DNA from 2 places in the Bradyrhizobium sp. ORS 111 genome. Region 1 is predicted to be linked to the other one. Evidence: riboswitches for the same ligand, from Rfam matches in the RefSeq annotation. Region 1 holds a riboswitch; the other holds the start of a gene.
What was found. A riboswitch is a leader RNA that binds a small molecule or an ion and turns the genes downstream of it on or off. The one in region 1 is predicted to bind S-adenosylmethionine.
Positions count from the first base shown of each region.

Region 2: another riboswitch for S-adenosylmethionine. It lies ahead of P6U30_RS34305 (homoserine O-acetyltransferase); the one in region 1 lies ahead of P6U30_RS04550 (O-succinylhomoserine sulfhydrylase).

Region 1 is NZ_CP120701.1:995,127-1,000,747, reverse strand. Features, by position in the region: gene P6U30_RS04560 (MATE family efflux transporter) at 1-414, opposite strand, end outside; gene P6U30_RS04555 (2'-deoxycytidine 5'-triphosphate deaminase) at 670-1,728, opposite strand; SAM riboswitch at 1,900-1,979, shown strand; gene P6U30_RS04550 (O-succinylhomoserine sulfhydrylase) at 2,056-3,249, shown strand; gene P6U30_RS04545 (iron chaperone) at 3,342-3,698, opposite strand; gene P6U30_RS04540 (SDR family NAD(P)-dependent oxidoreductase) at 3,745-4,518, opposite strand; gene pimD (pimeloyl-CoA dehydrogenase small subunit) at 4,626-5,621, opposite strand, start outside.
Region 2 is NZ_CP120701.1:7,419,804-7,425,424, forward strand. Features, by position in the region: gene P6U30_RS34295 (alpha/beta fold hydrolase) at 1-306, shown strand, start outside; gene metW (methionine biosynthesis protein MetW) at 438-1,100, opposite strand; gene P6U30_RS34305 (homoserine O-acetyltransferase) at 1,097-2,305, opposite strand; SAM riboswitch at 2,390-2,469, opposite strand; gene P6U30_RS34310 (chorismate mutase) at 2,634-3,482, shown strand; gene hisC (histidinol-phosphate transaminase) at 3,570-4,667, shown strand; gene P6U30_RS34320 (prephenate/arogenate dehydrogenase family protein) at 4,675-5,613, shown strand.

The DNA.
Region 1 (5,621 bases):
GAAGATCAGCATGCCCAGCATGAAGCTGACGCCGAAGGTCAGGCCGATCAGCAGCGCATGTGCCGCGAGCGTCGAGGCGCGCTCGATCTCGCCGGCACCGAGCGCCCGCGCGATCGAGGAGGCGACGCCGCCGCCCATCGCGCCGCCCGACATCGTCATGGTCAGGATCACGCAGGGAAACACCAGCGCCATCGCCGCGAGCGACTCGACACCGAGGCGGCCGATATAGGAAGTCTCCGCGATCACCACGCAGGTGCCGGCGGACAGCGCGATCACGTTCGGCCAGGCGAGCCAGAGCAGCGTGCGCAGGATCGGCCCATCGAGCAGCGCGTTGCGCGCCGGCCTCGTTACCGGCGGCGGCAGCGGCCGCTCGTCTTCATCGACAGGTATTTCGGCAAGGCCGAGATCGGACATTTCATCTCCACGGCGCATGACCAAGGTCGTGCGCTGAATTTATGATTCAGAGCGCGATCGGACGCAAAACCGGTAACCACTTTTGCTGATCGCGCTCTGCGCGATCTTCGGGAGCCGCGCCATGGTGTTTCCCTACCATGACGGATGCCAATTCCACGTGCGCAAGACGCAAGGGGGGCCTGCGCGATTGCGGGTGAACCTTCGCGCGCGTCTGTCGATCACAGCACGATACGAAATCCGGCTAGCGGAATTTCGTTACGCGCGAAAATGCTTCGAGAGTTTCAGGCCCTGCGCCTGGTAGTTCGAGCCGATGCGCTGGCCGTACAATGCGTCGGGACGCTCCAGCATGCGTTCATAGACGAGACGGCCGACAATCTGACCGTGCTCGAGGATGAACGGCACCTCGCGCGAGCGGACCTCGAGCACCGCACGCGCGCCCTTCCCGCCGGCGCCGGCGTAGCCGAAACCGGGATCGAAGAAGCCTGCATAGTGGACGCGGAATTCGCCGACCAGGGGATCGAACGGCACCATTTCCGCGGCGTAATCCGGCGGCACCTGCACGGCTTCCTTCGACGCCAGGATATAGAATTCGCCGGGATCGAGGATCAGGCTGCCGTCGGGGCGCGCCTTGATCGGCTCCCAGAAATCATCGACCGGATAGCCGCCGCGGCGATCGATGTCGACCACGCCGGTATGGCGCTTGGCGCGGTAGCCGACGAAGCCGTTCGAACTCTCTCCGGACAGATCGACCGAGAGCGCAACCCCCTGGGTGAGATCCGCATCGTCGATATCGACCAGCCGCTCGGCGGCATGCAGCGCGTCGAGCTCGTCGGCATCGAGCACCGCATCGCCGATCCGGAAGCGGACCTGGCTGAGCCGCGAGCCTTCGCGCAGCAACACGGGAAACGTCTTTGGGCTGATCTCGGCATAGAGCGGGCCGTGATAGCCGGCGCCGATCACGTCGAAGCGTCGGGTGCCGTCGGCAATCACGCGGGTGAACACGTCGAGCCGGCCGGTCGAGCTCTTGGGGTTCGCCGCAGCGACGATCTGCGGCGGCAGCGCGAGGCTCTCCAGCAGCGGAACGATATAGACGCAATTGGTCTCCAGCACCGCGCCATCGGAAAGGTCGATCTCGTGCAGCTTCAACTCGTCGATGCGCTCGGCGACGGTGGAGTCGGGCCCGGGCAAGAAGCTGGCACGGACCCGGTAGGCGATATCGCCAAGGCGCAGGTCGAGGCTCGCCGGCTGGATCTGGCTCTCGACAAAGTCATAGGCGGGCAGAATGAGCCCGGCATCCGCCATCTCCGCGATCATGCGGTCGGGCAGGATTCCATTGGCTTCGTCTTCCAGCTCGAATGACACGGTACGGGTCCCCTAGGATGGCCTGATCATATCCTGAACGGCCATCCAAAGCCCCAAAAACTGGGCTTTTAGGGGTTATCCGATGACCGCCTTGACGGAAAGGGCACGAGGGAATATCAGCAGCAGTTATCCCGTGGTGATTTGAGCCGGCCGGCTTGCAGCCACGTAAAATAAGTCGCTAAACAGGCCGGGGACAGTGTGATCCCGGCCTGTGGAGATTGCTCCAGGCCGGTTTTTTTGTGGCCATTTTCTTGAGGAAATGGCCACGTCGGAGGTCACATGTCTGAATCTGAAGCTACCCGCCGCTATCGCCCCGAAACCCGCCTGGTCCATGGCGGCACGCTGCGCTCGCAATTCGGCGAGACGTCGGAGGGGCTGTTTCTCACCCAGGGTTACGTCTACGACACCGCCGAGCAGTGCGAGGCACGCTTCAAGGGCCAGGACCCCGGCTTCATCTATTCGCGCTATTCCAACCCGACCCTCGCGATGTTCGAGCGTCGCATGATCGAGCTCGAGGGCGCGGAAGCCGCGCGCTCGACCGCGACCGGCATGGCCGCGGTGACCACCGCGATCCTGGCGCCGCTCAAGGCCGGCGATCACGTGGTTGCATCGAAGGCGCTGTTCGGCTCGTGCCTCTACGTGGTGCAGGACCTGTTGCCACGCTACGGCATCGAGACGACACTGGTCGACGGGCTCGATCTCGATCAGTGGCAGCGCGCCCTGCGGCCGAACACGAAATCCTTCTTCCTGGAGAGCCCGACCAATCCGACGCTCGACGTGCTGGATATTTCCGCAATCGCCAAGATCGCGCACAGCGGCGGCGCCCGCCTCATCGTCGACAACGTGTTCGCCACCCCGATCTGGCAGAGCCCGCTGTCACTCGGCGCAGACGTCGTGGTCTATTCCGCGACCAAGCACATCGACGGCCAGGGCCGCTGTCTCGGCGGCATCATCCTGTCGTCGGAAGCCTTCATCGCCGAGCACATTCACAATTTCATGCGCCAGACCGGCCCATCGCTGTCGCCGTTCAACGCCTGGGTGCTGCTGAAGGGGCTCGAGACGCTCGGCATCCGCGTCCGCGCGCAGACCGACAACGCAGCGAAGATCGCCGAAGCGCTGGCGAGGCATCCGAAGATCACGCGGCTGGTCTATCCCGGCCGCGCCGACCATCCGCAGGCCGAGACGGTGAAAAAGCAGATGGGAGCCGGCTCGACGCTGGTCGGCTTCGAGGTGAAGGGCGGCAAGGCCGGTGCCTTCCGCTGCCTCAATGCGCTGAAGATCTCGCGCATCTCCAACAATCTCGGCGATGCCAAGAGCCTAGTCACGCATCCGGCGACCACGACGCATCAGCGCCTGGCGCCGGAAGCCCGTGCCGAGCTCGGCATCAGCGAGGGCTTCATCCGCTTCTCGGCCGGGCTGGAGCATGCCGACGACCTGATCGAGGATTTCGAGCAGGCGCTGGAGAAGGTGTGAGGCTGACGTAGCAACCCTCCCTCTCGCGAACCGTCGTCCCTGCGAAAGCATGCGAAAGCAGGGACGACACTGATCTTGTAGCGGCCGGGCTGCTAAAGCCCCTTTTTCCTGCGCGAACTGACTGCCAATTTCTCAACCAGTTCACCCGTGATAGGGTTACTCACCGAGAACGTAACGCCGGTCTTGGTTGCCTTGAGTTTCAAAGCAGCAATCTCGTCCGCATGCGCAGCAATCGCACCCGGGTCGACATATAGGCCACATTGTTTGCTAAAGGCCGCATAGCCCGCGATGATCGTGTCTTCGATCTGAAATCCGGGCATATCGTATTTCATCACTTCTTTGGCGTCTGGCAGTGCCCGCGATAGCTGTGCACGCAGTTGGCCCAACATGGCGCGAAACGGTGCCGGTGCGGCAGCTATATAGGCGTCATGGTTATCCTTCTTTGCCATGCTGACAGTATGCCAGTTAGCATAGCCAAAGACAACGAATGGGGCTTTACGTCGCAGCCGTCGTGACGCCGCCGTCGATCACGATGGTCTGCCCCGTCATGAAGGTCGAGGCGTCGGAGGCAAGATAGGCCACCGCGCCCGCGATCTCGTGCGGCTCGCCGATGCGGCGCAGCGGCGACGACGCGGTGCGGCGCTTGAGGTTGTCCGGATCTTCCCACAGCGCGCGGGCGAAATCGGTCTTCACCAGGCCCGGCGCCACGCAATTGACGCGCACGCCTTTCGGACCCCACTCGCCCGCGAGACTGCGGCACAGCGCGAAATCCGCCGCCTTGGAGATGCCGTAGGCGCCGATCACCGTCGATCCGCGCAGGCCGCCGATCGAGGAGATGATCACGACCGAACCCTTGCCGCGTTCGGCCATCTGCGGGACTGCGAGCGCACAGAGCCAGATGTTGCTCTTGACGTTGGAGCCCATGATCTTGTCGAAGGCCTCGTCCTTGATGTCGAGCAGCGGGCCGTAATATGGATTCACCGCGGCGTTGCAGACCAGGGTGTCGATCTTGCCGTAGTGCTTGATCGTTCCGGAGATCAGCGCCTCGACCTCTTCGCGGCGCGAGATGTTGCAGGGGATGACGATCGCATCGCCGCCGGCCTTGTTGATGCCGTCGGCGACCTCCTTGCAGGCATCCGCCTTGCGCGAGGAGATCACGACCTTGGCGCCGAGTTGCGCCAGCAGCTCGGCCGACGCACGGCCGATGCCGCGGCTCGAGCCGGTGACGACGGCGACCTGGCCGGTGAGATCGAATGGCGTGTTCTTCATTGTTGATGCCTCCCTGACGACTGCAAATGACACGTCATGCGGCTTGACCCGCGCATCCATCTTTTTGAAAAGCGATGGGTTGCCGGGTCAAGCCCGGCAACGACAGCTCAGGTCAGCAGCCCGCCACCCTCACTGACACGGCGGAGGTGGTAGTCGGTGTCGCCGAGCGTGTTCTCGATCATGGTCAGCCGCTTGAAGTAGTGGCCGATCTTGGCCTCCATGGTCATGCCGATGCCGCCGTGGAGCTGGATCGACTGCTGGCCGACGAACTTCAAGGACTTGCCGACCTGCACCTTGGCCGCGGCGACCGCGGACGAACGCTCCTTGGCATCGTCGAAGTCGGACGCCATGGTCGCGAACATCGACATGCTGCGGGCCTGCTCCAGCGCCACGAACATGTCGGCGGCGCGGTGCTGCAGGCTCTGGAACGTGCCGATCGCGACGCCGAACTGCTTGCGCGTCTTGATGTACTCGACGGTGGTCTTCAGCGATTCATCCATCGCGCCGACGGCTTCCGCACAGAGAGCAGTGCGGGCCTCGTCTGCGACGCGCTCGATCAGCGGCAACGCGTTCTCGGGATCGCCGATCACAGCATCCGCACCGACCTCGACATTGGTGAAGGTGATGTCGGCTGCATGCAGGCCATCCTGCGTCGGATAGCCCTTCCGCGTGACGCCCTTGGCGTCGGCAGGCACCAGGAAGACACCGATACCGGCCTTGTCGCGCTGACCGCCCTTGGTGCGCGCGGTGACAACAAGCGTGTCGGCATTTTCACCGTTGAGCACGACGAACTTCTCGCCGTCGATCACCCAGCCGTCGCCCTTCTTCTTCGCCGTCGTAACGACATCATAGAGGTCGTAGCGCGAATTCTTCTCGAGCTGCGCGAAGCCGAAGGTCTTGCTGCCGTCGATGATGCCAGGGATGTACTTCGCCTTCTGCTCGGCCGAGCCGCCATGGCGTAGGAAGCCGCCGGCGATCACAACCGTCGCAAGATAGGGCTCGACAACCAGCGCCTTGCCGAGCGCTTCCATCACGATCATGGTCTCGACCGCGCCGGCGCCGAAACCGCCATCGGCTTCCGCGAAGGGCAGGCCGAGCAGCCC
Region 2 (5,621 bases), 1.6 Mb from region 1:
AACACGATGCGCAGCTTCCAAGGCGGCCGCCCCTCGATCTACACCATGACCGAGGCGATCCGGCGCGTGCCGACGCCGGCACTGATCCTGTGCGGCGACGAGGACGACAATTGCATCGAACCCAGCATGTTCCTCAAGAAGCATCTGCCGGCGGCAGGCCTCGCTTTCTTCCCGAAGTCGGGCCACGTGCTCAATCTCGAGGAGCCCGCGCTGTTCAACGAGATGGTGGAACGCTTCATCGCGCTGGTCGAGGCCGGCCGCTGGCCGGTGCGCGATCCGCGCTCGCTGGTGGCAGTATCGGTTTGACAGATCGTCAGTGCGAGCCACCCGGTCGGCGCGGAGCGCCGCCGGATGACAGGCTCCGCGAAGCATTCCATTCGCCCGCACATGCGGAGAGATGGATTGCTTCGCCACTTCGCTCCTCGCAATGACGGCAGCTATTTCACACCGCCCCGGCTCAGCAGGAACACGCCCTGTTCGCCGAACATGTTCCAGACCCACCAGGGCAGATTGAGCGGCACCGGACGGCCGTAAAGATCGAGCGCCACCGCGCGCTCCATCTTGACGTTGATCTCGTCGCAGAGCTGCACGAAGTCCTTGATGGTGCAGAAATGGATGTTGGCGGTGTCGTACCAGGTCGCCGGCAGGTTCTCGGTGCGCGGCATGTGGCCGCCGATCAGGAGCTGCAACCGCATCTTCCAGAATCCGAAATTCGGGAACGAGACGATCGCGCGATGACCGATGCGCAGCAGATTCTCCAGCACCACTTTCGGCTGCCGCGTCGCCTGCAGGGTCTGCGACAGGATCACGTAGTCGAAGGCGTCGTCGGGATAGTTGGCGAGGTCGGTGTCGGCATCGCCTTGCACCACCGCGAGCCCCTTGGCGACGCAGCGGTTGACGCCCTCGCGCGACAGCTCGATGCCGCGGCCGTCGATGCCGCGGCTCTCCAGCAGCTCCAAGAGGTCGCCGTCGCCGCAGCCAACATCGAGCACGCGCGAACCCGAAGCCACCATGTCGGCAACCAGCAGATGGTCCGTGCGGAAGCTTCCGGTGCGCTCGTGCTCGACGCCCGGCAGCGGCAGGGTTTGCTGGATGCTCATGACTGGCCCTCGCCATCCTTAAGCCCGCGCGCCTTGCCCGCGGCCTGCAGAAAGGCGCGCGCGATGTCGAAGAATTCCGGCACGTCGAGCAGGAACGCGTCGTGGCCCTTGTCGGTCTCGATTTCGGCAAACGACACCCGCGCATTGGACGCATTCAGCGCATGCACCAGTGTGCGCGATTCCGAGGTGGGAAATAGCCAGTCGCTGGTGAACGACACCACGCAGAAGCGCGTCTTGATGCCGGTGAACGCATTCGCCAGCACGCCGTTGTGGTCGGCGGCGATGTCGAAATAATCCATCGCACGCGTCAGATAGAGATAGCTGTTGGCGTCGAAGCGCTCGACGAACGACGAACCCTGGTAGCGCAGATAGCTCTCGACCTGAAAATCGGCGTCGAACGAGAAGGTCGGCAGCTCGCGATCTTGCATCCGGCGTCCGAACTTGCGGTGCAGGGCGGCGTCCGACAGATAGGTGATGTGCGCAGCCATCCGCGCCACCGCCAGCCCGCGATGCGGCAGGGTGTGGTTCTCGGCGTAGCGGCCCTGATGCCAGTTCGGATCGGCCATCACGGCTTGCCGGCCCAACTCGTGGAAGGCGATGTTCTGTGCCGAATGACGCGTCGCGCAGGCGCTCGGCAGTGCGGAGAAGACCCGCTCTGGATAGGCCACTGTCCATTGCAGCACCTGCATGCCCCCCATCGAGCCGCCGACGACACAGAACAGCATGTCGATGCCGAGCCGATCGATCAGCATCGCCTGCGCGCGCACCATGTCGGGGATCGTCACGACCGGAAAATCCAGCCCCCACGGCTTGCCGGTGGCCGGGTTGGTCGAGGCCGGACCGGTCGAGCCCATGCAGCCGCCGATGACGTTGGCGCAGATGATGAAGTAGCGGTCGATGTCGAGTGGCAGGCCGCGGCCGACCATGTTCTCCCACCAGCCGGGCTTGCCGGTCATCGGGTGGACATTGGCGACATGCTGATCGAGCGTCAGCGCGTGGCAGATGAGGATAGCGTTGGAGCGGTCGGCGTTGAGCTCGCCATAGGTCTGGTAGGCGATCTGGAACGGTGCGAGGTCGACACCGCAATCGAGCTTCAGCGGCTGATCCATGCCGAACTTCGCCACCAACGACGACGGATGATCGGCCTCATGGGCGCGATCACCACTGTTGATCGAAGGGCTCGGTATCGGACGCACGTTGCTCATTTAGGCGACCCCGCCTCCGCGCGGGAGGCCTCGAACAGAAATCAGGCCATAAAAAACCCGGCCTGAACAAAGGTTCGGCCGGGAGCTGATCTGTCCCCGGCCTGTTTAGCGAGTTGTTTAACGTGGCTGCAAGCCGGCCGGCTCAAATGACCACGGAAGTCGAGGGAAACTAGTCTTTGAACCCCGCGTCGTCAAGATTGGCCTCGCCCGCCCCATGGTTAACCCCGATCGCGCAAGGCACGCCTGCGACGTTTCTCTTTGCTTTCGGCGGCGGTCTTTCCTAATCAGGGACGTCGTCATCGGGCCGCCCGGATCACAAGGTTTTCAGATGTCCAACCCACCCCCGTCGCCGCCTTCGCTGCAGGACCTGCGCAAGGAGATCGACGCCATCGACGAGCAGGTCCACCGCCTGCTGATGGCGCGCGGCGACATCATCGACCGCCTGATCCAGGTCAAGAAAACCCAGGAGGTCGGCTCGGCCTTCCGCCCGGCACGCGAGGCTAGCATGATGCGCGAGCTGGTGAAGCGCCATCACGGCATCCTGCCGCTCGACACCATCGAGAGCATCTGGCGCGTCATCATCTCGACCTTCACTTACGTACAGGCGCCGTTCTCGGTGCATGCCGATGTCTCGGTCGGCGAGTCCGCGATGCGGGATTCGGCGCGATTCCATTTCGGCTTTGTGGTGCCCTATGTCGCACATTTCAACGCGCAAGCCGCGGTCGATGCGGTGGCGAAATCCAAGGGCGACCTCGCGCTGGTCTCGGCGATCGCAAGCCGCACGCCGTGGTGGAACGCGCTCGAAGCGGATGGGGCGCCGAAGATCATCGCGCGGCTGCCGTTCCTCGAGCGCGCCGACCATCCTGCCGCGCTGCCGGTGTTCCTGGTCTCGCGGGTCGCCGACGATGCCATGGTGACGGAAGTCCAGATGTGGAGCGTGCGCGTCTCCGGCTGGAACGCAGACGTCGCGCGCGCGCTGGCGCCGCTCGCTGAAATCGTCGCGGTGCCCGACACCGCCTTCGACGGCGCGGCGCTGCTCATCTCGGTCGCAGGGACCGGCTTCGAGGCGATCAAGCTCGCCTTGATCGAGGCCGGCGCCTCGGTCCGCTCGTCGGCCCTCGTCGGCAGCCACGCAACGCGCTATACGGTGCCTCCTGGCAGGCCGGCCAGAAGCTAGACCGACCGCCTCTATACTTGTTTTGACACGTTTCCTTGCGCGAACTGGTATCCAGTTCGCTGGAAAACGCTCTGTCCGGAGTTGATGATGTCCCGCCCCGTGCCGAACCCCGGCATCCTCGATATTGCGCCCTACGCGCCGGGCAAGAGCCCGGTGCCGGAACCGGGGCGCAAGGTGTTCAAGCTGTCGGCCAACGAGACGCCGTTCGGCCCGTCGCCGAAGGCGATCGCGGCCTACAAGCAGGCCGCCGACCATCTCGAGGATTATCCGGAGGGCTCCTCACGCGTGCTGCGCGAAGCGATCGGCCGCACCTACGGCCTCGATCCCGACCGCATCATCTGCGGCGCCGGCTCCGACGAGATCCTCAATCTGCTGGCGCATACCTATCTCGCACCGGGCGACGAGGCGATCTCGACCACGCACGGCTTCCTGGTCTATCCGATCGCGACCATGGCGAACGGCGCGAAGAACGTCATCGCCGCTGAAAGCAATTTCACCGCCGATGTCGACGCCATCCTGAAGGCGGTGACGCCAAAGACCAAGCTGGTCTGGCTCGCCAACCCGAACAATCCGACCGGCACCTATCTGCCGTTCGACGAGGTCAAGCGCCTGCGTGCCGCCTTGCCGTCGCAGGTGCTGCTGGTGCTCGACGCCGCCTATGCGGATTACGTCTCGCGCAATGATTACGAGTTCGGCATCGAGCTCGTCGCCACCACCGACAACACGGTGGTCACCCACACCTTCTCGAAGATCCATGGACTCGCCGCGCTGCGCGTGGGTTGGATGTTCGGACCGGCGCATATCGTCGATGCCTGCAACCGCATCCGCGGTCCGTTCAACGTCTCGACCCCGGCGATGCTGGCGGCCGCGGCAGCGATCGAGGACTCCGCGCATGTGCAGATGTCGAAGGTGCACACCGAAAGGTGGCGCAACTGGCTGACCGAGGAGATCGGCAAGCTCGGGCTCAAGGTGACGCCGAGCGTCGCGAACTTCGTGCTGATCCATTTCCCGACCGACAAGGGCAAGACCGCGGCGGACGCCGACGCTTATCTCACACGGCGCGGCCTCGTGCTGCGCGCGCTGAACAATTACAAGCTGCCACATGCGCTGCGCATGACCATCGGTACCGAGGAAGCCAACCGCCTCGTGGTCGAGGGCCTGCGCGACTTCATGGCCGGAAAGTGAGCCCAACGTGACCTCTGCCCCGCTCTTCAAACGCCTGGCGCTGATCGGCTTCGGCCTGATCGGCGGTTCGATCGCGCGCGCTGCCCGCGCGCAAGGCCTGGTCGGCGAGATCGTCACCACCGCACGTTCGGAGAAGACGCGCGCGCGCGTCGCCGAGCTCGGCATCGTCGACAAGGTCGTCGCGACCAATGTCGAGGCGGTGAAGGATGCTGATCTCGTCATCCTCTGCATTCCGGTCGGCGCCTGCGGTCCGGTCGCGGCCGAGATCGCGGCACACCTCAAGCCGGGCGCCATCATCTCCGACGTCGGCTCGGTGAAGGGCGCGGTCGTCAAGGACATGGCGCCGCACCTGCCTGATGCCGTGCACTTCGTGCCGGCGCATCCGGTCGCCGGCACCGAGCATTCGGGGCCGGATTCCGGTTTCGCCGAGCTCTTCATCAACCGCTGGTGCATCCTGACGCCGCCCGATGGCACCGATCCCGTCGCGACGGACCGGCTCCGCGCCTTCTGGGCCGCGCTCGGCGCCAAAGTCGAGATCATGACGCCGGATCATCATGATCTCGTGCTCGCGATCACCAGCCATTTGCCGCATCTGATCGCCTACACCATCGTCGGCACCGCCGACGAGCTGGCGCAGGTCACGGAATCCGAGGTGATCAAGTTCTCGGCCGGCGGCTTCCGCGACTTTACCCGCATCGCAGCGTCGGATCCGACGATGTGGCGCGACGTGTTCCTCGCCAACAAGGAGGCCGTGCTGGAGATGCTCGGCACCTTCAACGAGGACCTGTCGAAGCTCACCCGCGCGATCCGCCGCGGCGATGGCGAGGCGTTGTTCGACCACTTCACCCGCACCCGCGCGATCCGCCGCGGCATCGTCGAGATCGGCCAGGATTCCGCCGCCGCCGACTTCGGCCGGCCGCATGCGAATCTGGGGAAGGCGAACTGACGCGATCG